DNA from 4 places in the Dermacoccus sp. CCH2-D9 genome. Region 1 is predicted to be linked to each of the others. Evidence: riboswitches for the same ligand, from Rfam matches in the RefSeq annotation. Region 1 holds a riboswitch; each other region holds the start of a gene.
What was found. A riboswitch is a leader RNA that binds a small molecule or an ion and turns the genes downstream of it on or off. The one in region 1 is predicted to bind S-adenosylmethionine.
Positions count from the first base shown of each region.

Region 1 (5,154 bases):
GAAGCCGCCCTTCTCGTCTTCGGCCTCGCCGGCGGGCTTCTTCGCCTCGTCGACCTCCTCGGCGCCTGCCTCGACGTCCGTCACGACGACGTCGTCGATCTCGACGTCCTCGGCGACGACCTCGTCCGGCTCGTCAGCGGCCGACTTCTTGGCGGTGGTCTTCTTCGCGGTCGTCGACTTGGCCGCGGTGGCCTTCTTCGCCGTCGCCTTCTTGGCGGTGGTCTTCTTGGCGGCCGCCTTCTTCGCGGGGGCCTCACTCGCCTCGTCGGCGGTGACGATCTCGTCGAGCTCGACGTCGGTCTCCGCCTCTACGGCCTTCTTCGCCGCCGTCTTCTTGACGGCAGCCTTCTTCGCGGTCGTCGTCTTGGCCGCGGTGGTCTTCTTCGCGGCAGCGGTCTTCGTCGCGGTCTTCTTGGCAGTCGACTTCTTCGCCGCGCTCTTGCGCCCGGTCGTCGTGGCGACGGCCTGGGCCGCGTGAACCTCGTCGAGCACGATCTCGATGCCCTCGGCCCCCAGCGCCTTCAGCACCGCCTTCTGCTTGGCCATGGAGATCTTCGCTTCTTCGAGGGCGGTCTTCAGCACCACGCTGTCGACCGTGCCGCTCGCGCGCCCCTGCTCGAACAGAGCAATGACCGCGGGATGGTCGATGTCCGCGGGAAGCGCGGGGGTCTGAGCCGTTTCGGACACTGAGGTCACCAACTACCTTCCGAGAGTGCACAACGCATCGGGCAGGCGCAATCGCGCGCCGAGCGCTTCGTACGAGGGAAGAGACGAACCACGGGGGCGGGATCCGACGAGAGCCGGTTGCTCGAGACTCACCTGAGCTCGCCTGGCACCGTGGTGCCTGATTCGATCCCCCGCGTCGCTTCTTTCACCATTATAGAACTCTGGGTCGAGAACCGCAGAATCACGGGGTTCAACGCCCCTGCGTGCGCGGGTGTTCCCGACCTGACGCAAGCGCGTCAGGCCGGGGTTGGGAGCAGCGCGAGATCAGTGCGCTGTGGGCTTGACCGCGAGGACGGGGCACGGCGCGTCGAGCAGCAGTCGCTGAGCGCTCGAACCGAGGATCAGCTTGCCGACGGGCGTGCGGCGACGCAGCCCGATGACGAGCAGCGCCGGGTCGAGTTCGGCCACCTCGTCGAGGATCACCTCGACCGCGTCCTGGCCCTCCTCCACCTGCACGACGCGGCCGCCGACCGCGTCCGCACTCTCCTGCGCGGCAGCGCGCGCGTCGTCGCTCGGGACGGTCGAGACGAGTACGAGCGGGCGCCCCAGCACACTCGACTGACGCACGGCCTCGGCCACCGCGGCCTCACCCTCCGGGCCCGGAGCGAAACTGACGACGACGGACATGCGCAACCCCTGTTCTGCGACTGTGGCGATCGGCTCACACGCTACCCGAGGTGCCGCGAGCGCCCGCCGTCACGCCACGGGATGGACGCGGCCCGCCTCGGCCGTGAGCGGCCGAGCGATGACCTCGCGCACGAGCGCCGCGATCTGGTCGGCCTCGATGAGGAAACCGTCGTGACCGTGCGGCGAGTGGATGAGACGCAGCCGTCCGCGCCCGTGAGCCCGGACGATGTCGGCGGAGGCACTGACCGGGAACAGCCGATCGGAGTCGACCGCGGCGACGACGAGCTCACCCCCGAACACCCGAAGCGCAGGCTCGATGCCGCCGCGGCCGCGGCCGACGTCGTGCGTCGCCATCGCCTGCGTGAGCCGCACATAACTCATGGCGTCGAACCGCGCAACGAGTTTCGCGGCGTGGTGCTCGAGATAGCTCTCGACGGCGAACAGGCCGCCGTCGAGCGTGCGGTCCGCTCCCTGCGACTCGCGCCCGAACCGCTCCTGCAACTCGTGCGCGCTGCGGTAGGAGGTGTGCGCGATCTGGCGGGCGAGCCCGAGCCCCGACGTCGGGAAGACGCCCTGCTCGAGGTAGCCGCCACCCCGGAAATCCGGGTCAGCTTCGATTGCCCGCACCTGCGTGTGCCCCCACGCGATCTGGTCGGCGCCCGCCGCCGCGCAGCTCGCGACGACGAGGGCGCGCTGCACCCGATGCGGGAAGGTCGCCACCCACTCCGCGGCGCGCATCCCGCCGAAGGAGCCGCCGATGACAGTGTGGAAGCGCGCGATGCCGAGAGCGTCGGCGACCCGCGCCTCGGCGCGCGCCTGATCCCTGACGCTGACGTGTGGGAAGCGCCCGCCCCACACCCGGCCGTCTGGTGCGAGCGACATGGGGCCCGTGCTGCCGCGACAGCCGCCGAGCACGTTGATCGCCACGACGAACAGCTCGTCGGTGTCGAGGGGCGCGCCGGGGCCGATGAGACCAGGCCACCACCCCGCCGTCGGCTGCCCGGGGCCGACCGGCCCGACGACGTGCGAGTCTCCGGTCAGGGCGTGCTCGACGAGGACGGCGTTGCTCGCGTCGTCGTTCAGCTCGCCCCAGCACTCGTACGTCATGACGACGTCGGGCAGGGCGGCGCCGTTCTCCAGCGTCAGGGTGCCGATGTGGACGGCACGTGCGTGCGGGTTGAACCCGTCGTCGGTGAGGGGCGCCGCGGAGTCGGCCACGGCGAGGCGACGGTGCGAAACCATGACGTCCTCGATTCCGAGGTGGGTCGCAACCCACCTCTCGCGCTTGCCGCCCACGGGCGGCCCTGTCGTCACCCGGGGCACCCCGCCGCGAGGGAGGGTTGCCGCTCAGCAAGCCGGGGCTTGTGTCGCTGAAACTCTTGACCTGCGACACAGTAGGCGGCCCTGCCCGCGGCTTCCATCGCCCGCGCGGCGACGTCCACGATGTGGCGCGCTCCCACAACCGGCACGCTCGTCAGGCGACGGAACTCTGCCGAGCCTTCGTGTGGAGCGCACCGACGGCCTGCTCGTACGACAACCCCGTGCCTGTGATGTCGCGCAGCAGTTGCCCCAATGACGTCCGTCCGATGCGCAGCGACGCCGCGGCGCACGCACCGGCTCCTCGCAGGTCGCCTTCGCGCCAGGTCGCGGCGGCCTCGAGGGCCTTCCACGCGGCGCGGCCGTGGCGCGGCACGAGCGGCAGCCAAGTTCGCAGGCACGCGCTCGTCATCAGCGGGCCAGGCTCGCCGAGCGGCGTGCCCGGGCTCAGCAGACGGAACAGTTCGGGTGCGACGCACAGGAGGATCTCATCGCGCGTCGGGCCGTCGACGACAGCGTCGGCGAGCACCTGCAGGTCGGCGCTGCGGGAGCGTCGCCGGGTGCCCGACGCGGTGTCGGGGACGTCGCACAACCGTGCCCAGGCGGCTCGGACGTCGACGACGCTGGGAACGGGGCGCGCGGTGGCGGCCATGGCCTCGCCGCCGCGGCGGACGTCGCGAAGCTGCTCGCGGGTCTGCTCTGACAGGGACGGGATCTCGTGGATCGCGCCGTCACAGCAGCCGAGCTCGCATTCGATGGCCCACCAGTGCTCGTCGCTGGCACCGAGGACGTGGTGCAGCGGCACGCGGCGCTCGATGCGTTTCGCGAGGGCCGCGATGTCGACGCGGCCCGGCTCGCAGCGATAGGCGATGGCGATGGCGGCCTGCGCACCCATCGTCGCGCGCCGCTCAGCGACGACGTCGAGCATGTGCGCCGTCTCCCCGTCGCACGCATCGTCCGCCCAGCCGAGCACCCCCGCGAGCGCACCGTCACGTTCGAACAGGACGATGACGGCGCCCGCCCCCTCGGAGCCGACGAGATCGGGAAGGGCTGCCACCAGGGCGCTGAGGCCCTTGAGTCGTGTTGTTGTCTTCATGCCCCCAGCGAAACCCATGACGCCACCCGCGCGCTGACCACGAGCCACAAACCTGTGGACGAGGCATCCTGCGGGCCGCGAAACGGGCCGTAGCCGTCACACCTGTGGGTGAGTGGGCCGTTCGAGCAAGGCCAGGCGGGGGTTCGCGGCCCTCAGATCGTCGCCCGGAAGCCCGTTGATGCGCACGGACGACACATCGCCGAACCGGCCCGGACACGCCGAACGCCACCCGCCGAAGACGAGTGGCGTTCGGGGTGGAATCAGGGCGACGTCAGGCTGACGGCGGGATCTGCGCGACGAAGTCGCGACGCGCCGACTGGGCGATCTTGCGGATGAGGACGACATCGAGGCCGCCACCGATGAAGCCGCCCGCCACGGGGATGAGGCGCGGAATGCGCGTGAGGAAGCGACGCCCCACCTGCGAGCCGAGACGGAACGCAACGGACTTGTTCACGACGGCGAGCGCCGCCGGCGGCAGCTTGCGCGTGGCGACGTTCGTCGCGACGCCACCCGTCATCGGGCCGAGGCCCTTGAGGACCTGCGTCGCGTCCGCACCGATGAGGTCGAGCAGGATCGCCGAGCGCACGGCTGGGTCGTCGACGTCGTGACCGTTGATGGCGGCGATTGCCGCGACCATGCGCGTCGCGACGGTGTAGAAACCGATGACGTTCGCGGGCAGTGCCACGGGGAGCGTGACGAAACCGCCGAGGTTGGTGAGGAAGCCGTTCGCGCCCGCGAGCTTCGTGTGTGATGCGACGACGTCGTCCATCGCCGCTTCCTTGGAGCCCGCCTTCTTCATCGCCTCGTCGGCGACGGCGCGGGCCGACTTGAACGTCGCCACGCCCCCGATGCCCACCGAGATGAGGTGCTGCGCCAGGGTGTTGGCCGTCGAGTCGAGCATGCCCGACGGTTTCTCGGGGGCTGCAGGAGCCTTCTTGTCTTGACCGAATCCGAACATGAGGTGATCCTCCCAAGTTGGCGGGGGCCCGGCAAGCCACCGCAGGGGTGGCCGCAGCCAGGCGAGCGTTGCGAAGCCCGCGTGGCCGTCGGCTCAGACCGACGGCCGGCGAGAAGCGCTCGCGGGCTCACAACGAGCCCTTGGTGCCCGGATCCTCTCCCTCGGCGCGCAGGAACTGCTCCAGCTCGGCGCCGATCTCGTCTGCGCTCGGCAGGTCGTTCATCTCGGCGGCGAGGAGCGAGCGTCGACGACGACCCTCGGTGAAGGCGTCGTACTGCCGCTCGAGGCCCTCGACGACCTCGGTGACCTCGTCGTTCTCGCTGATCTGCTTGGCGATGTCGACGCGATGCAGCCCGGCGATCGCGGCGAGCTCCTGAGCGGGGATCGCCAGCCCCGTCAGCCCGCAGACGGCCTCGAGCGCGGCGAGCGC
Region 1 covers NZ_LSJT01000147.1:38,619-43,772, reverse strand. The annotation lists gene AX669_RS12420 (RNA polymerase sigma factor) at 1-696, opposite strand, end outside; gene AX669_RS12415 (universal stress protein) at 991-1,353, opposite strand; gene AX669_RS12410 (homoserine O-acetyltransferase) at 1,423-2,595, opposite strand; SAM riboswitch class IV at 2,630-2,738, opposite strand; gene AX669_RS12405 (hypothetical protein) at 2,828-3,766, opposite strand; gene AX669_RS12400 (EcsC family protein) at 4,038-4,724, opposite strand; gene AX669_RS12395 (PAC2 family protein) at 4,852-5,154, opposite strand, start outside.

Region 2 (5,154 bases), on a different contig from region 1:
GCTGACGAGTTCCTTGTCGGCGTTCGGGATCTCGATACCGATGGCCTTCTTGCCGGGGATCGGCGATAGGATGCGCACGTCGGCGCTCGCGACGGCGTACGAGATGTTCTTGCTCAACCCCGTCACACGGTCGACCTTGACGCCAGGGCCGAGTTCGACCTCGTAGCGCGTCACCGTCGGGCCGCGCGTGAACCCGCTGACGACGGCGTCGATGCCGAACTGCTCGAGTACCTCGGTCAGCGCGTCGACGACGCGGTCGTTCGCGGCGGAGCGCTCCTTGGGCGGGGTCCCCTGTTCGAGGACGTTCGAATCGGGCAGCGTGTACGTGACGTCGCCGCCCATTGCGAGCTGCTCGACACGGGGTGGAAGCTGTTCGGTGGGCTGAGCCTCCACCTGACGTTGAGGGACGGCTGCGGCCGGGGCAGCCTGCTCGACGCGCGTGGCACCGGCATCCTGACGGGCCGCCGCGGCCTTCGGCGACTCCCCCGGCCGCTGTGCCGACGCCGGGCGCGACGCCTGCGCCGCACGTGCGGAGGCCTGGTCGACGACGGCATCGTCGACGGAATCCATGGGTGCGGAGCGGCGCGCTGCCCCACCTGCCGGCGACGCTCCGGAGCGCGATGCCCGGGCTCGCGCGAGCGCAGCGGCGCTCGCGTCGCCGGCGCGCTCGTCGTCAGAGCCGCCGTCGGGCATCTCTCGCGTCTGATCGACGCCCGCCGGGGCGCCGTCGATCGTGTCGATGTCGTAGATCTGCTGCTCACCGCGACGGCGGTTGAGCGGGTTGCGTGATGTGCCACGGCCCTTGCCGCGCGGTCCCTTGCCGACGACCTCGGCGGCCTGCTCGTAGGGCTCATCGCCGCGCCGGGCGTCGTCACCCGCGCCGCGACGCGAGCCGCCCCGCGCGCGGTTGCCGATGTCGGCGCCGTGCAGGTCGTCGGCGACGGCGTCACGCTGAAGCAGCTCGCCCTCGTCGTCGCGTTCATCGAGGGGGTGGCCGAAGATCTGCGCCTCGACCTCGCGGATGCGCTGCGGGATGCGATTGACGGGCGTGCGCGTCAGCACGAGGAAACCGAAGAACGACACGAGCGCGAGGATGATGCCCGCGCCCCACACCGTGAGCGCGGCAGACAGCGGCCCTCCCGTGATGACGCCGAGGATGCCGCCTGCGCCGCGCACCGCGGTCGAAACCCCTGTCGACGGACGCCCGCCGACGAGGTGGGCGATCCCCGTCGAGCCGAGCGCGAGGATCGTCAGTCCGATCGTCATGCGGTTGGTCGGCTGGTGCCCCCGCGGGTGGCGGAACATGTGGATGGCCATGCCGATGAGGACGACGGGCAGAACGTAGGCGATGACGCCGAACGTGCCGGCCGCGACGGCGTGGACGACGTCCCCGAACATGCCGGGCAGCCCCCACCACTCCCGCGCAGCCACGACGATGCCGAGGGCGAGGAGGGCGAAACCGAGCCCGTCGCGACGGTGTTCGGGTTCGAGGTCAGAAGCGGCGGCGCCGACGCGGCGGACGGTGCCGCCGGCGACGTGCGAAACACCCATCCACGCGCCACGAGCAGCGCGACCGGACGCGGAGGGACGCGCTTCAGCAGCCCCTCGCGACGAGCCGGTCTTGCGCGCGGGTGCATTCTTCGTCGTGCCGCCCGAACGTGGTGCGCTCGACTTCGGCGGGGTCGTGCGGGCGCGCGTCGTCGAGGCCGCAGATGCGCCGGCCGGGCGCGAGCTCTTGGCGCGCGGCTGCGAAGAGGCCTTCTTCGCGACGAGGACGCTGTCGTTCGCTGGTCTGTTTCGGGTCGCCACCCCGCAAGGCTAGTGGGGGTTCCGGCCGTTTTCGCGGACCCACGCCGTGACACGGGTCCAATGGTGACGGCGGGTCGGCTCGACACCTTCGAATCCGCGTCCCGACGCGCTGGCGCGTTGACGCGCTCGCATCCGACAGCGCCCTGACCCGTGTCGGAGGCGCCGCCAGCTGCCCGGGGGACCACGGGCATCCCCACCGCGAGACGCCGACTCTTGCGCGCGGCGCTCGCCATCCGCGATCCCACAGGTGATCTCACGATGCGAACCTCTGGCCGCACGTCGGTGGACGCGGCGGAGGGCCGGGTGCGAGCGTTCACGTAGGTCATGAGTTCCAGCGCACAGCCCCGGCTTGCTGGACGGCAACCCTCCACCGCGGTGGGGTGCTCCGGGTGACGACCTGGCCGCCACCAGCACCGGTGTCGGCAAGCGCGGGCCGAGCCATCTGGCGACGGCGAGGCCCCTGATTCGAGGAGCCTCGATGCCCCGTTCTGCCATTCTCTCGATCCTTGACTCCGACGCGCGCCGCCACGCTGCGAGCCACACGACCCGCCCCGCTCACGCCGTAACCCCCGGGACTCCCGTCGCGGACCCCGAGCGTCACCACACCCAGCCCGCGCACCCCGGCGGGTCCCGTCGCGAGACGCCCACGGCTACCTATCATCGCGCGGACGCGCCGCAGCAGGCCAATGCCGCCCTGGCCACGATCGGCGCCGATCTCGGCGTCGCGACGCTCGACGGGCGCGTCGTCGAGCACGCGAACTTCGACCACGGCGCGACGGCTCCCGCGCTGCAGGCCGCCGCGCGGGCCGTCGACACGACCCTGCGCACGTACGGTTCGGTGCATCGCGGTGCGGGACGGGCGTCGCAGCTGACGACCCGGTGGTACGAGGAGGCTCGGCAGGAGGTCGCCGCGTTCGTCGGCGCGCGCGAGGACGACGTCACCGTCTTCACGCGCAACACCTCGGACGCGCTCAACCTGTTGGCTCACTGTCTGCCGCAACAGACGCAGGTCTTCGTGTTCCGCTCGATGCACCACGCGGCGCTGCTGCCGTGGGCGGACGAGCGGACGACGCGGCTGCCGATCCCTCACTCTCACGCCGAGGCTGAGGGCTACCTCGACGTCGCTCTGGCGGAATTCCGCGCCCACAACGATGCTCCCGTGTTGGTCCTCATCACCGGCGCCTGCAACGTGACGGGCGAGGTGTGGCCCATCGAGCGCCTCGCCGCCGTCGCCCGCCGGCATGAGGCGCGGACGGCTCTCGACGCCGCGCAGCTCGCCCCGCACCGCCGCGTCGACATCGACGCCTGGGGCATCGACTACGTCGCTCTGTCCGGCCACAAGGCCTACGCGCCGTACGGTTCAGGAGCCCTCGTCGGGCGCCGCGACTGGCTCGACACCGCCCCTCCGTACTTCCGCGCCGGCGGCGCGAGCCACCGCGTCAGCGAAGATGCGTCAGGCGCCGGCGACGTCGCCTGGGCGCCCGCGCCCGCACGCCACGAGGGCGGCACCCCGAACGCGGTCGGGGCCATCGCGCTCGCGGCCGCAGCCTCGACGCTGTCCGCGCAGCGCGGCGAAGCCGAGGCGCGCGAGGAGAAGATCCACGCCATCGTCCGCGACGGTCTCGCCTCGATCGACGGCGTGAGGATCGTCGAACTCTTCGACGAGCAGAATGCCGCGGACGCTCACCTCGACGATGGCGCGCCAAGGCGGAATGCGAGCGACAACGTCGGCGTCACGACGTTCACCGTCGCCGGATACGACCCGACGCTCGTCGCTCAGGTGCTCGCAGACGAGCACGGCATCGCTGTGCGCGACGGGCGATTCTGCGCTCACCTGCTCTGCGACGCGCGCCTCGGCGAGGGCGCGACGGCAGTGCGCGCCTCGATCGGTCTCGCCACGACGACAGAGCACGCACGACGCCTCGTCGACGCCGTGCGTGCTCTCGTCACCCATGGGCCCACCTTCGACTACACCCACACCCCGGGCCTCGGGTGGAGCCCCGTCACCGACCGACGAGACCTCTCAGAGCCCCGCCCCTGGTGAGGAGAACGAGCGGCGGTGGGCCCCAGCGAGGGGCTCACCGCCGCATTTCGTCAGATACGGGATGCCGACGCGGTGGCTCCTGTCGAAGGGCCCGCTCGCGCGCTCATGCGAGTTTTTTTGACCACGCTCAATAACAAACCTCGACGTCCATTTCGAATCCAGTTGCACCCCAACGGACGAAGGGTGCGACGCGTCACACGCGTCGCACCCTTCATTCATCCGAGATGGCAGCCAGAGGCGATCTCAGCCGCCTCACACGACCCCCTGACATACCCCCGAAGCGTCAGGCGTCGATGACCACCGGGATGATCATCGGTCGGCGGCGCAGCTTGCCGCCGACGAAACCGCCCACGGCGCGCCGGATGACCTGCTGCAGTTGGTGGCTGTCCTTGACACCCTTGTTGCGTGCCTCGAGCAGCGCCTGCTCGATCTTCGGCCGGACGCGGTCGAACACCTCGTCGCCCTCGGCGAAGCCGCGCGTGCGGATGTCCGGGCCGGCGAGGATCGCGCCCGTCTTCGCGTCGCGCACGACGATGACGGTGACGAAGCCCTCGTCACGCAGGATGCGGCGGTCCTTGAGCATGTCCTCGTCGGTCGTACCGACGAGCGAACCGTCGACGTAGACGTACCCGACCGGCACCGCGCCCGTGATGGCAGCCTTGCCGTTGACGAGGTCGACGACGACGCCGTTCTCGGCGAGCAGCACCTGGTCGCTCGGCACACCCGTCGCGGCGGCGAGCTTGCCGTTGGCGACGAGGTGACGCCACTCGCCGTGGATCGGCATGACGTTCTTCGGCTTGACGACGTTGTAGCAGTACAGCAGCTCGCCGGCGGAGGCGTGGCCCGAGACGTGCACCATCGCGTTGCCCTTGTGCACGACATTGGCGCCGAGACGCATGAGGCCGTTGATGAGGCCGTAGACGGCGTTCTCGTTGCCCGGGATGAGCGAGCTCGCCATGAGGATGGTGTCGCCCTCCCCCACGTCGATACGGTGGTCGCGGTTCGCCATGCGCGCCAGCGCCGCCATCGGCTCACCCTGCGAGCCGGTGCAGATAAGCACCTGCTTGTCCTCGGGCATCTGCTCGAGCTTCTTGATGTCGACGAGCACGTTGTCGGGCACCTTGAGGTAGCCGAGGTCGGCGGCGATCGTCATGTTGCGCACCATCGAGCGCCCGACCATCGCGACCTTGCGCCCGTGGGCCTCGGCGGCGTCGAGCACCTGCTGCACGCGGTGCACGTGCGAGGAGAAGCAGGCGACGATGATGCGTCGCTCCGCCTTCTCGAAGACGCGCTCGATCGCG
Region 2 covers NZ_LSJT01000107.1:17,574-22,727, forward strand. The annotation lists gene AX669_RS09470 (DNA translocase FtsK) at 1-1,809, opposite strand, end outside; SAM riboswitch class IV at 2,130-2,244, shown strand; gene AX669_RS09480 (aminotransferase class V-fold PLP-dependent enzyme) at 2,288-3,853, shown strand; gene AX669_RS09485 (ribonuclease J) at 4,137-5,154, opposite strand, start outside.
Region 2: another riboswitch for S-adenosylmethionine. It lies ahead of AX669_RS09480 (aminotransferase class V-fold PLP-dependent enzyme); the one in region 1 lies ahead of AX669_RS12410 (homoserine O-acetyltransferase).

Region 3 (5,154 bases), on a different contig from region 1:
ACAACGAGATCTTCCGTTCGCGTGGGCGCTCCTACCGTGAGCTGCCGCTGCGCTTCTTCGAGTTCGGCACGGTGTACCGCGACGAGAAGTCGGGCGTGCTCTCCGGTCTGACGCGCGTGCGCATGATCACCCAGGACGACTCGCACAGCTACGTCACGCCCGAACAGGCGCCGGGAGAGATCAAGCACCTGCTCGACTTCATCCTCGGCCTACTGCGCGACTTCGGCATGAACGACTTCTACCTCGAGCTCTCGACGCGCGACGTCGACGGGGACAAGAAGGACAAGTTCATCGGCACCGACGAACAGTGGGACATCGCGACGAAGGTGCTGTCGGACGTCGCGCTCGAGTCCGGCCTCGAGCTCGTGCCGGACCCGGGCGGTGCCGCGTTCTACGGCCCGAAGATCTCCGTGCAGGCGCGCGACGCCATCGGCCGTACCTGGCAGATGTCGACGATCCAGTACGACTTCAACCAGCCCGCTCGTTTCGGCCTCGAGTACCAGGCGGCGGACGGTTCGCGCCAGCAGCCCGTCATGATCCACTCGGCGAAGTTCGGCTCGATCGAACGCTTCCTCGGCGTGCTCGTCGAGCACTACGCGGGCGCGTTCCCGGCGTGGCTCGCGCCGGTTCAGGTGCTCGCTGTGCCCGTCGCGGAGGAGTACTACGACTACCTGCAGGACGTCGCGATCAAGCTGCGCGAAGCCGGCGTGCGTGTCGAGGTCGACATGAGCGACGACCGCTTCCCGAAGAAGATCCGCAACGCGTCCAAGTCGAAGGCGCCGTTCATCCTGATCGCCGGTGAAGAGGACCGCGACAACGGCGCCGTCTCGTTCCGTTTCCGCGACGGGTCGCAGAAGAACGGCGTGCCGGTGGCCGACGCGATCGCCGAGATCACCCGCGTCATCACCGAACGTCAGAACACTGACCCGACGGCCGGCTGACTCCTGCCGCGACGACGACGCGCGCCCCCGAACCTCGCGGTTCGGGGGCGCGCTCGTGTGTTGGCATGTGCACCCGAGGGCCGGCGTTCGACACGGCCGGATGACCACGCTCGGGGTACGAAACCCGGCTGCGTCACCCGTCGCGGGGACCCACCTCAGCGCATGGTCATTTCGCTGCGGCGAAGCCCTTCTCGAGGTCGGCGATGATGTCGGCGGAGTTCTCGATGCCGACGCTCAACCGCACGAGGCCGGGCGTCACGCCGGCGCCGCGGCGGTCCTCGTCGCTGCCCTGGGAGTGCGTCGTCGACGCAGGATGGATGGCGAGGGAACGGACGTCACCGATGTTCGCGACGTGCGAGTGCAGTTCGAGGGCGTCGACGAACTTCTTGCCCGCCTCGACGCCACCGGCGATCTCGAACGACAGCACGGCGCCGGAGCCGGCGGGCAGGTAGCGGTCGGCGAGTTCCTTGTAGGGGCTCGACGGGTCGGAGGCGTAGAACAACGTCTCGACCTGCGGCTGCGACTTCAGGAACTCGACGACCTTCTTCGCGTTCTCCACGTGTCGCTCCACACGCAGCGACAACGTCTCGAGGCCTTGCGCGATGAGGAACGCGTTGAACGGGGAGACGGCCGCGCCGAGGTCGCGCAGCAGTTCGACGCGCGCCTTGAGGATGAAGGCGAGGTTCGCGCCGAGCGGCGATCCGACGCCGAGGTCGCGGGCGAACGCGAGACCGTGGTAGCTCTCCGACGGCTCGTTGAACTGCGGGAACTTCGCCGGGTCGGCGGCGTAGTCGAACGTGCCGGCGTCGACGAGCACGCCGGCGATCGACGTCCCGTGCCCCCCGAGGTACTTCGTCGCGGAGTGGATGACGACGTCCGCGCCATGCTCGATCGGGCGCAGCAGGTACGGCGTCGCGACGGTGTTGTCGACGAACAGCGGCACCCCGGCGTCATGGGCGATGTCGGCGAGGCCGCGCACGTCGAGCACCTTCTGGTCGGGGTTGCTCAGCGTCTCGCCGAACAGCAGCTTCGTGTTGTCGCGGATGGCGCCGCGCCACTCGTCGAGATCGTTGATGTTGTCGATGAACGTCGTCTCGACGCCGAGTCGCTTGAGCGTGTACTTCAGCAGGTTGTACGTGCCGCCGTACAGCGCGGACGAGGCGACGATGTGGTCGCCGGCCTGAGCGACGTTGAGGATGGCGAACGTCGTCGCCGCCTGACCCGACGCGAGCAGCAACGCGCCGACGCCGCCCTCCAGCGCGGCGATGCGGTCTTCGACCGCCTGCGCCGTCGGGTTGCCGATGCGCGTGTAGATGGGGCCGAGATCCGACAGGCCGAAGCGGTTGGCCGCGGTCTCGGCGGAGTCGAAGACGAACGACGTCGTCTGGTAGATCGGCAGCGCCCGGGCGCCGGTGTCGCCGTCGACGTTCTGGCCGACGTGGATCTGCTTGGTCTCGAAGGCCCAGTTCTCGGAGCTCATGATGATGTCCCTCTTGAGGAGTGCGTGGACGCACGGGCGGCGCACCGTACGTGTGGTGCCCGAAGGGGAATCCCTCCGCGCTTGCCCGGACGCGCTCGGCGCCGGGCCAGGTCGTCACCCGGAGCACCCCGCCGCGGTGGGAGGGTTGCCGGCCAGCAAACCGGGGTTTGACGCTGACGCTCGTGACCTGCGGCCACTCTAGGCCGGGTGGTGTCATCAGGCGGGAATGCTGTCTCACATTCCGGTCGCGGCCCCGTGCTGACGCGACGCGCCTACGGGCGACGACCCTCATGCCGTGCTTGACTGTTGCCATGACACCGACGATCGTCCGCGCGCGCCGCGAAGACGCGTTCGCCTGCGCGGCGCTGCGTCTGCAGATGGACCTCGAGGCGGGGGAGAGCAACCGCTCCGGCTTCATCACCGAGTATGCCGATCACTGGCTCGCGCACTACGACGATCTGCCGACGTGGCTCGCCTCGAGTGCTGACGGGACGGCTCTCGGCATGGTGCAGACGTCGCTCGTGCACCGGCCCCCGGCGCTGGCTCGGCCGGCGCAGCCGTCGCTCTACATCGCGGTCGTCTTCGTCACGCCGTCGGCGCGCGGCCAGGGCCTGGCCGAGCGGATGCTGCGGATCGTCGACGCCTGGGCCGACGCGCACGACGTCGCGCGAATGATGCTCAACGCCCGTCCGCGTGCCCGCAGGCTGTACGAACGGGCCGGCTTCGGCCCGCCGGACGAACGTCACATGCAGCGTGTGGCGCCGTTCGGCCTCGACGCCCGCCGCGATGCGGAGCGTGCGTCATGAGCGACGACGTCATCTGGGCGCTCGATCAGCGCGAGCGCTGCATCGCCTGCCCGTCCAAACCGGTCGCGAACGCCGTCGTCCTGCACCTCGGTGCTGACGGCGCCCTCGCGCGCGACGCTGTCGAGCAGTGGGCTCGTGACGGCGTCATGGCCGCCTCGGTCGCATGGCCGGGGGCGGCGGCCGGCCTCGATGACGACGACTGGCTCGACCTCGAGGACGCCGTCACGGGCCTCGCCGGGCTGGCGAGCATCGTCGCCGTCGTCGGTGACGGCGACGCGGCCGAGGTCGCGCGGACGTTGGCGGGCCGTGTCGGCGACGTCGCGCACGCGGGGGAAGCCGACCGAACCATTGTCCCGGCGCGTCTGCGCGAGATCGCGGCGGTCTGAGACCGCTCACCCGGGGTGCATGGTGCGCGCGAGCCCACCCGCGGCCGCTGCGTCGAGGCAGGCGGGGCTCTAGGATCGGGCCATGGTCGACGAGTTCAACACTGATTCGCAGGACGACATCCTCATCGAGCAAGCCGGCGCCTTCGCGGGCGAGGCCGACGGGTTCGGGCGGCTGTGGACGCCGCACCGCATGGCGTACATCGAGGGCGAGCGTCCGACAAAGGACGCCGGCCACGACTGCCCGTTCTGCGCGTCGCCTACGAAGACCGACGCCGACGGCCTCATCGTCCACCGTGGTGAGCACTGTTTCGTCGTGATGAACCTGTTCCCGTACAACCCGGGCCACCTGCTCGTGTGCCCGTACCGTCACGTCGCCTCGTACATCGACCTCACCGACGACGAGACCGAGGAGTTCACGAAGCTGACGAAGGCCGGGGTGCGTGCCCTCAAGGCCGCGTCGAACCCGGGCGGGTTCAACCTCGGGATGAACCAGGGTGACGTCGCAGGTGCCGGCGTCGCCGCGCACCTGCATCAGCACATCGTGCCGCGCTGGGGTGGCGACATGAACTTCATGCCGATCATCGGGCGCACCAAGGCGCTGCCGGTGCTGCTCGAGGACAGCCGTCAGCGCATCGTCGCGAACTGGCCGAACGACTGACACCGGGCACCACGGGCAGTGCGCTGCCTCGAACGGGTATATCGAACCGCTACAGTTGAACCACCATGCTCAACAAGTACGCGCGCGCGTTTTTCTCCGCCATCTTCCGGCCCATCGCCCAGCTCCTGCTGCGTCTCGGCATCAGCCCCGACGTCGTGACGATCGTGGGCACCGTCGGTGTCGCGTTCGGTGCACTGTGGTTCTATCCGCGCGGCGACTTCCTCGTCGGCACGTTGTTCATCACCGTCTTCGTCTTCTCGGACATGCTCGACGGCAACATGGCGCGCCTGTCGGGCCGCTCGTCGACGTGGGGTGCCTACCTCGACTCGACGCTCGACCGCGTCGGTGACGCCGCGATCTTCGGCGGCCTCGTCCTGTACTACGCGGGCAAGGGCGACAACTTCCTCATGGCGTGCCTCGCGCTCGCGTGCCTCGTGCTCGGCTCGGTCGTCTCCTACGCCAAGGCCCGGGCCGAGGGTCTCGGCATGCAGGCGAACGTCGGCATCGCCGAGCGCGCCGACCGTCTCGTCGCCGTGCTCGTCACGACCGGCCTCGTCGGCTGGTTCCTGCCCGAGATCGTGCTGACCGTCGTGCTCACGCTGCTCGCCGTCGCATCGTTCATCACGGTCGTGCAGCGCATGCTCATGGTGCGGAAGCAGGCCCTCGCCAAGCCGTTCGAGGGCTGAGCGCGTGGCCGCCGAGGGGTTGACGACGCGCGCCCGCGACGCCGTCACCGTCGCAGCGTTCAAGGGCGCCTGGTGGGGCGTGCGGGCGCTGCCCGAGCGCGCCGCCCACCGCCTCTTCGACGTCATCGCGGACGTCACGACGCGCCGCGGCGGCCCGAGCGTCGCGCGGATGCGCTCCAACTACGCGATCGCGCGCC
Region 3 covers NZ_LSJT01000092.1:8,871-14,024, forward strand. The annotation lists gene thrS (threonine--tRNA ligase) at 1-941, shown strand, start outside; gene AX669_RS07595 (bifunctional o-acetylhomoserine/o-acetylserine sulfhydrylase) at 1,108-2,421, opposite strand; SAM riboswitch class IV at 2,494-2,609, opposite strand; gene AX669_RS07600 (GNAT family N-acetyltransferase) at 2,733-3,227, shown strand; gene AX669_RS07605 (hypothetical protein) at 3,224-3,613, shown strand; gene AX669_RS07610 (HIT domain-containing protein) at 3,696-4,271, shown strand; gene pgsA (phosphatidylinositol phosphate synthase) at 4,337-4,957, shown strand; gene AX669_RS07620 (phosphatidylinositol mannoside acyltransferase) at 4,962-5,154, shown strand, end outside.
Region 3: another riboswitch for S-adenosylmethionine. It lies ahead of AX669_RS07595 (bifunctional o-acetylhomoserine/o-acetylserine sulfhydrylase); the one in region 1 lies ahead of AX669_RS12410 (homoserine O-acetyltransferase).

Region 4 (5,154 bases), on a different contig from region 1:
CCCGTCGTCGCGCGGGAGCCGGCACGTCGAGGTGGAGAAACGCGAGGTGGGTGTTGTCGCGGCGCGGCAGGACGAGCTCGGCGGCACCGACGACGCCAGCTGCTGTGTCCACGCCATCATCCTGTATGTCGGCTGCTCCCCCAACGGCGTCGTCGTCGCACGAGGCTTCCCCCTCGACGGCGACGAACGCATGACGCGTCTCGGATTCCTTGCCCCACATGGCGCGCAGCTCGTCGGCGGGGTAGGCGATCGTGTGCTTGCCCCACTGCTCGTGGCCCACCGTCATGAACACCTGCGCCCAGGCGTCGAACAGCGGGTCGGACGGGCCGATCTGACGAATGCGCATGGCGACATTGCACTCAGCACCAGCTGCGTACGCAACCGGTTTTTCGGCGCGTCCGCCTGGATCGTGCGACAACCCGTTCATGCCGGCGGAGGGTCGGGCCGGAATGCCTCGACCGCCGGCGGTGTTGTCTCGGAACCCGAGGAAAGGCACCTCATGTTCACTCGAAAGCACACCCGAACGCCCGAGGCGAGCGACCTGCACGACGTCCTCGACGTGCCGATGTTCTCCGAACTGCCCGACGGCTCGGCGACCCTGTACGTCGCGATGGGCTGCTTCTGGGGCGCCGAACGCATCTTCTGGAAGATTCCGGGCGTCGTCACCACGGCCGTCGGGTACATGGGCGGCCACGCCACCGAGCCGACGTACGAAGATGTCTGTGGCGGCGGCACGGGCCACACCGAGACGGTCATGGTGGCCTACGACCCGTCGCGCGTGTCCGAACGCGAGCTTCTCAAGGCGTTCTGGGAGAACCACGACCCGACGACCGCGAACCGGCAGGGCAACGACGTCGGCACGCAATACCGCTCGGCGATCTACTGGACGACGCCGCAGCAGGAGCGCGCTGCCCGCGAGACGTCCGCGCTCTTCCAGGAGGCACTCGACGACGCGGGCCGCGGCGCCATCACGACCGAGATGCGCCCGGCCGACGAGGCGGGCCCCTTCTGGCCGGCGGAGCTGTACCACCAGCAGTACCTGTCCAAGCACCCCGGCGGCTACTGCAACCACGGCTTCAAGGGCGTCACGTGCCCCGTCGGCGTCGCCGACCTGCCCGCGCAGACGGATGTCCTCCCGCCACGCTGACGACGACATGCACGGCGGCCGCTGAGCCGGCGGCCGATCAACCGGCCACCGCGGCGCACCGGCCGTCTCAGCGCACCTGGAAGGCCCGGCTCGTTCCGGTATGGGCACTGACCTTGCCGTTCCAGCCGTTCTTCCAGCTGCCCTGCTGCACGAGGCGATACGTGCTCGCGGGCGTGCCGCGACGTATGCGCCGCTCCATGGTGCATCGCGAGTACGAGACGCCCTCGCGCGACCAGACGTACGAGGTGTCCCAGTCGTGGTCGTCGAGGACGTCGACCCACGACGAGCCGACCTGACGCTGCACCTTGACGAACGTGCCCATCGTGCGGAAGTCATTCTTCGGGTGGCCGCCGCGGAAGACCGCCCGCACGCTCGAACCAGCCGAGCGTGTGGCGTCCGGCTGAGTCAGGACGTCACCGAAGTGCTGCCCGGGTGGGGCGTCGTCGAACACGACGCCGGGGCCCTCGGCGCGTGGCCGACGTCACACTCATCACCCACCTAGACGATCGTCCAAGCTGTGTGAAGAAATCACTCACCCGAGCCTCGACGGCGAAAGACGCCGCATCAGCCACGCCGCGTGTCGCACGTCACAATCTTCGCCCACGTCTCATCTCCAGTGCCACAACTTGACGCTTTGTCGTGCGCGGCTCTAATCTCGCTGCTGGTCAAGAGATCCGATGCAAAGCCCTGGCTGGTCGGACGGCAACCCTCACACGCGTGGCGGGGTGCTCCAGGTGATGACCCGGCCGCGTCGACCACGCGGCAAGCACGCTCGGCACCCAACGTGACGGCATCCTCGTGAGCCTTCCGTTGCGCTGCCCAGGCCCCGAAAGGCATGCCCCGCACGACACCGCGCACCGCGCCCCACCCCGGCGCCCCGCCTTCACGCTGACTCCGCGCACCCGCGCCAGCCCCGCGCATTCGCATCCTTGCCGCCTCACCAGGAGAGATCATGACCGACAAGCACACCCCCGCCGACGAGACCTCGACGCCCACCTCGTCCACGCATGACGCCACGAGCGCCGAGAACGGCGCGACCGCCCTGCCCCCGAAACCGAAGAACGACACCGGCAAGTACGTTGCGATCGGCGCAGGCGTCCTCGTCGTCGCGCTGGCCGCCGGCATCGGGGCCAAGGTGCTCGGCGGGAGCAGTGACGACAAGCTGACCCACCTCAAGGTGGGCACGACGGAGGCGTCGGACCCGTACTGGAACCAGCTCGTCAAGGTGGGCAAGGACAAGTACGGTCTCGACATCGAACCGGTCAACTTCTCTGATTACACCCAGGCCAACCCCGCGCTCTCCGAGGGCCAGGTCGACCTCAACCAGTTCCAGCACCTGCAATTCCTCGCCGACTACAACACCAAGGCGAAGCAGAACCTCACGCCCATCGGGGCGACGTACATCGTCCCGCTGGCGCTGTACTCGAAGAAGCACACGAGCGTCGGCCAGTTCCCCCAGGGCGGCAAGATCGCCATCCCCAACGATCCGACGAACCAGGCGCGCGCCTTGCTGCTGCTGCAGAGCGCCGGACTGCTGAAGCTCAAGGGTGGTGGCACCTCGCTGTCGACCCCGGCCGACATCGACGCCGGCGCCTCGAAGGTCACCGTCACAGCGGTCAACGCCGAGCAGACCGCGGCCGCGCTGCCGTCCGTCGACGGCGCGATCGTCAACAACAACTTCGCCGCGGACGCGAAGCTCGACCCGAGCAAGGCCCTGTTCAAGGACGACCCGCATGCGGCCTCGTCGAAGCCGTACATCAACGTCGTCGTCGCGCGCGCCGCGGACAAGGACAACGCCGACTACGCCAAGTTCGTCAAGGCCTACCACGACCCGAGCGTCGAGAAGCTCATCGAGGAGCGCACGAAGGGCACGAGCGTCCTCGTGAACAACTCCGCCTCCGAGGTGCAGGGCATCCTCGCGAACCTCGAGGCCCAGATCAAGGCGAAGGGATCGAAGTGACGGGCCCCTCCCCCACACTGACGAAGGCCGCCGCGCCGGCGAGTGCCACCCCGCCCGCCGTCGCCTTCCACGACGTCGGCAAGACGTTCACCCGCGGCAAGAGCCGGGTGACGGCTCTCGACGGCATCACGACGCAGGTGGAGCGCGGACGCATCGTCGCCGTCATCGGTTTCTCCGGCGCAGGTAAGAGCACCCTCGTACGTCTCATCAACGGCCTGGAGACGCCGACGCGCGGCCACGTCGAGATCGACGGCGTCGACCTCGCGTCGCTGTCCGCGAAGCAGGTGCGCGAGCTGCGCGGTCGCATCGGCATGGTGTTCCAGCAGTTCAACCTCATCCGCTCGCGCACGGTGTACGCCAACGTCGCCTACCCCCTCGAGGTCGCCGACTGGGACAAGGCGCGCCAGGAGGCGCGCATCACCGAGCTGCTCAGCTTCGTCGGGCTCACCGAGAAGGCGTGGGCCTACCCCGACGAGCTCTCCGGCGGGCAGAAGCAGCGCGTCGGCATCGCCCGTGCGCTCGCGACGAACCCGGAGATCCTGCTCGCCGACGAGTCCACGTCCGCGCTCGACCCCGACACGACGAAGGACGTCCTCGCGCTGCTGCGCCGCGTCAACGACGAGCTCGGCGTGACGATCGTCGTCATCACCCACGAGATGGACGTCGTGCGCGAACTCGCCGACGACGTCGTCGTCCTCGAGGCCGGCCGCATCGTCGAGTCCGGGCGCACCGTCGACGTCCTCGGCGCGCCGAAGGCGGACGCGACGCGCCGCCTCGTCGACGCCACCCTGCGGAACGTGCCCGACGCACGCGAGAGCGCCCGGCTGCGCGCTGCCCACGACGGGCACCTCGCGACGCTGACGGTTCACGACCCGCGCGAGTTCGGCCGTGTCCTGGCCCGCATGTCCGCACACGGCGTCGAACCGGAGATCGTGCACGGCGGCCTCACACCGCTCAAGGACGACACCCTGACGACGTTGACGCTCGCCCTGCGCGGCGACGACGGCGCCGTCACCACCGTGCTCGACGAACTGCGTCTCGCCGCCGACGTCGAGGAGGTCGCCGCATGATGCCCGCAACCGATTGGGAGGCGCTGCGCCCCACGATCGTCACCGCGGTGGGCGAGACGCTGCTCATGGTCGGCGCGACGATCATCATGGGCGGCCTGCTCGGCCTCGCCCTCGGCGTGCTGCTCAACACCACACGACGCGGCGGCATCCTCGAGAACCGAGTTCTGCACACGGTGCTCAACGTCCTCGTCAACATCATCCGACCGATCCCGTTCATCATCTTCGCCGCCGCTCTCGGGCCGTTGACGCTCGCCGTCACGGGCTCGACGATCGGTGCGAAGTCGATGATCTTCCCGCTGACGATCGCCTCGACCTTCGGCATCAGCCGCATCGTCGAGCAGAACCTCGTGAGCGTCGACCCCGGCGTCATCGAGGCGGCGCAGGCGATGGGGGCGAGTCCGTGGCGCATCATTCGCACCGTGCTCATCCCCGAGGCGCTGGCGCCGCTGATCCTCGGCTACACGTTCGCGCTCGTCGCGGTCATCGACATGACGGCCGTCGTCGGCGCCATGGGCGGCGGCGGCATCGGTGACTTCGCCCTGTCCTACGGTTACCGCCGCTACGACTGGGCCGTGACGTGGGCCGCCGTCGTCGTCATCATCGTCTTCGTTCAGATCGCCCAGTTCATCGGCAACGCTCTGGCCCGCAAGGCGCTGCGTCACTGACACACCCTTCGCGCCGCTCGGCGCGAGCATGACGAAGGGCCGTGACCATCCGGAGAGGATGATCGCGGCCCTTCGCCGTCAGGACGCGTCAGACCAGCCGTGCGTCAGCGAGCGCCGACGGTGGCGACCTTCTGCAGGCTCGAGCGCAGGTCGGCCTGCATGCCCTCACGCTGCTGGACGTGGTGGTGCTTCTTCTTCGTGCTGGACGCGCTGTCCGTCACCTCGTTGGCGGGGCCGGGCTCCGGCTGGGGCACGGGGTCGCACTCGACGTCGGCGTGGCCCGGTCCACCCGTCCGCGCGGGCATCGCGCCG
Region 4 covers NZ_LSJT01000015.1:3,153-8,306, forward strand. The annotation lists gene AX669_RS01365 (GNAT family N-acetyltransferase) at 1-346, opposite strand, end outside; gene msrA (peptide-methionine (S)-S-oxide reductase MsrA) at 500-1,147, shown strand; gene AX669_RS01375 (neutral/alkaline non-lysosomal ceramidase C-terminal domain-containing protein) at 1,215-1,598, opposite strand; SAM riboswitch class IV at 1,811-1,922, shown strand; gene AX669_RS01380 (MetQ/NlpA family ABC transporter substrate-binding protein) at 2,100-3,107, shown strand; gene AX669_RS01385 (methionine ABC transporter ATP-binding protein) at 3,104-4,177, shown strand; gene AX669_RS01390 (methionine ABC transporter permease) at 4,174-4,842, shown strand; gene AX669_RS01395 (alpha/beta fold hydrolase) at 4,947-5,154, opposite strand, start outside.
Region 4: another riboswitch for S-adenosylmethionine. It lies ahead of AX669_RS01380 (MetQ/NlpA family ABC transporter substrate-binding protein); the one in region 1 lies ahead of AX669_RS12410 (homoserine O-acetyltransferase).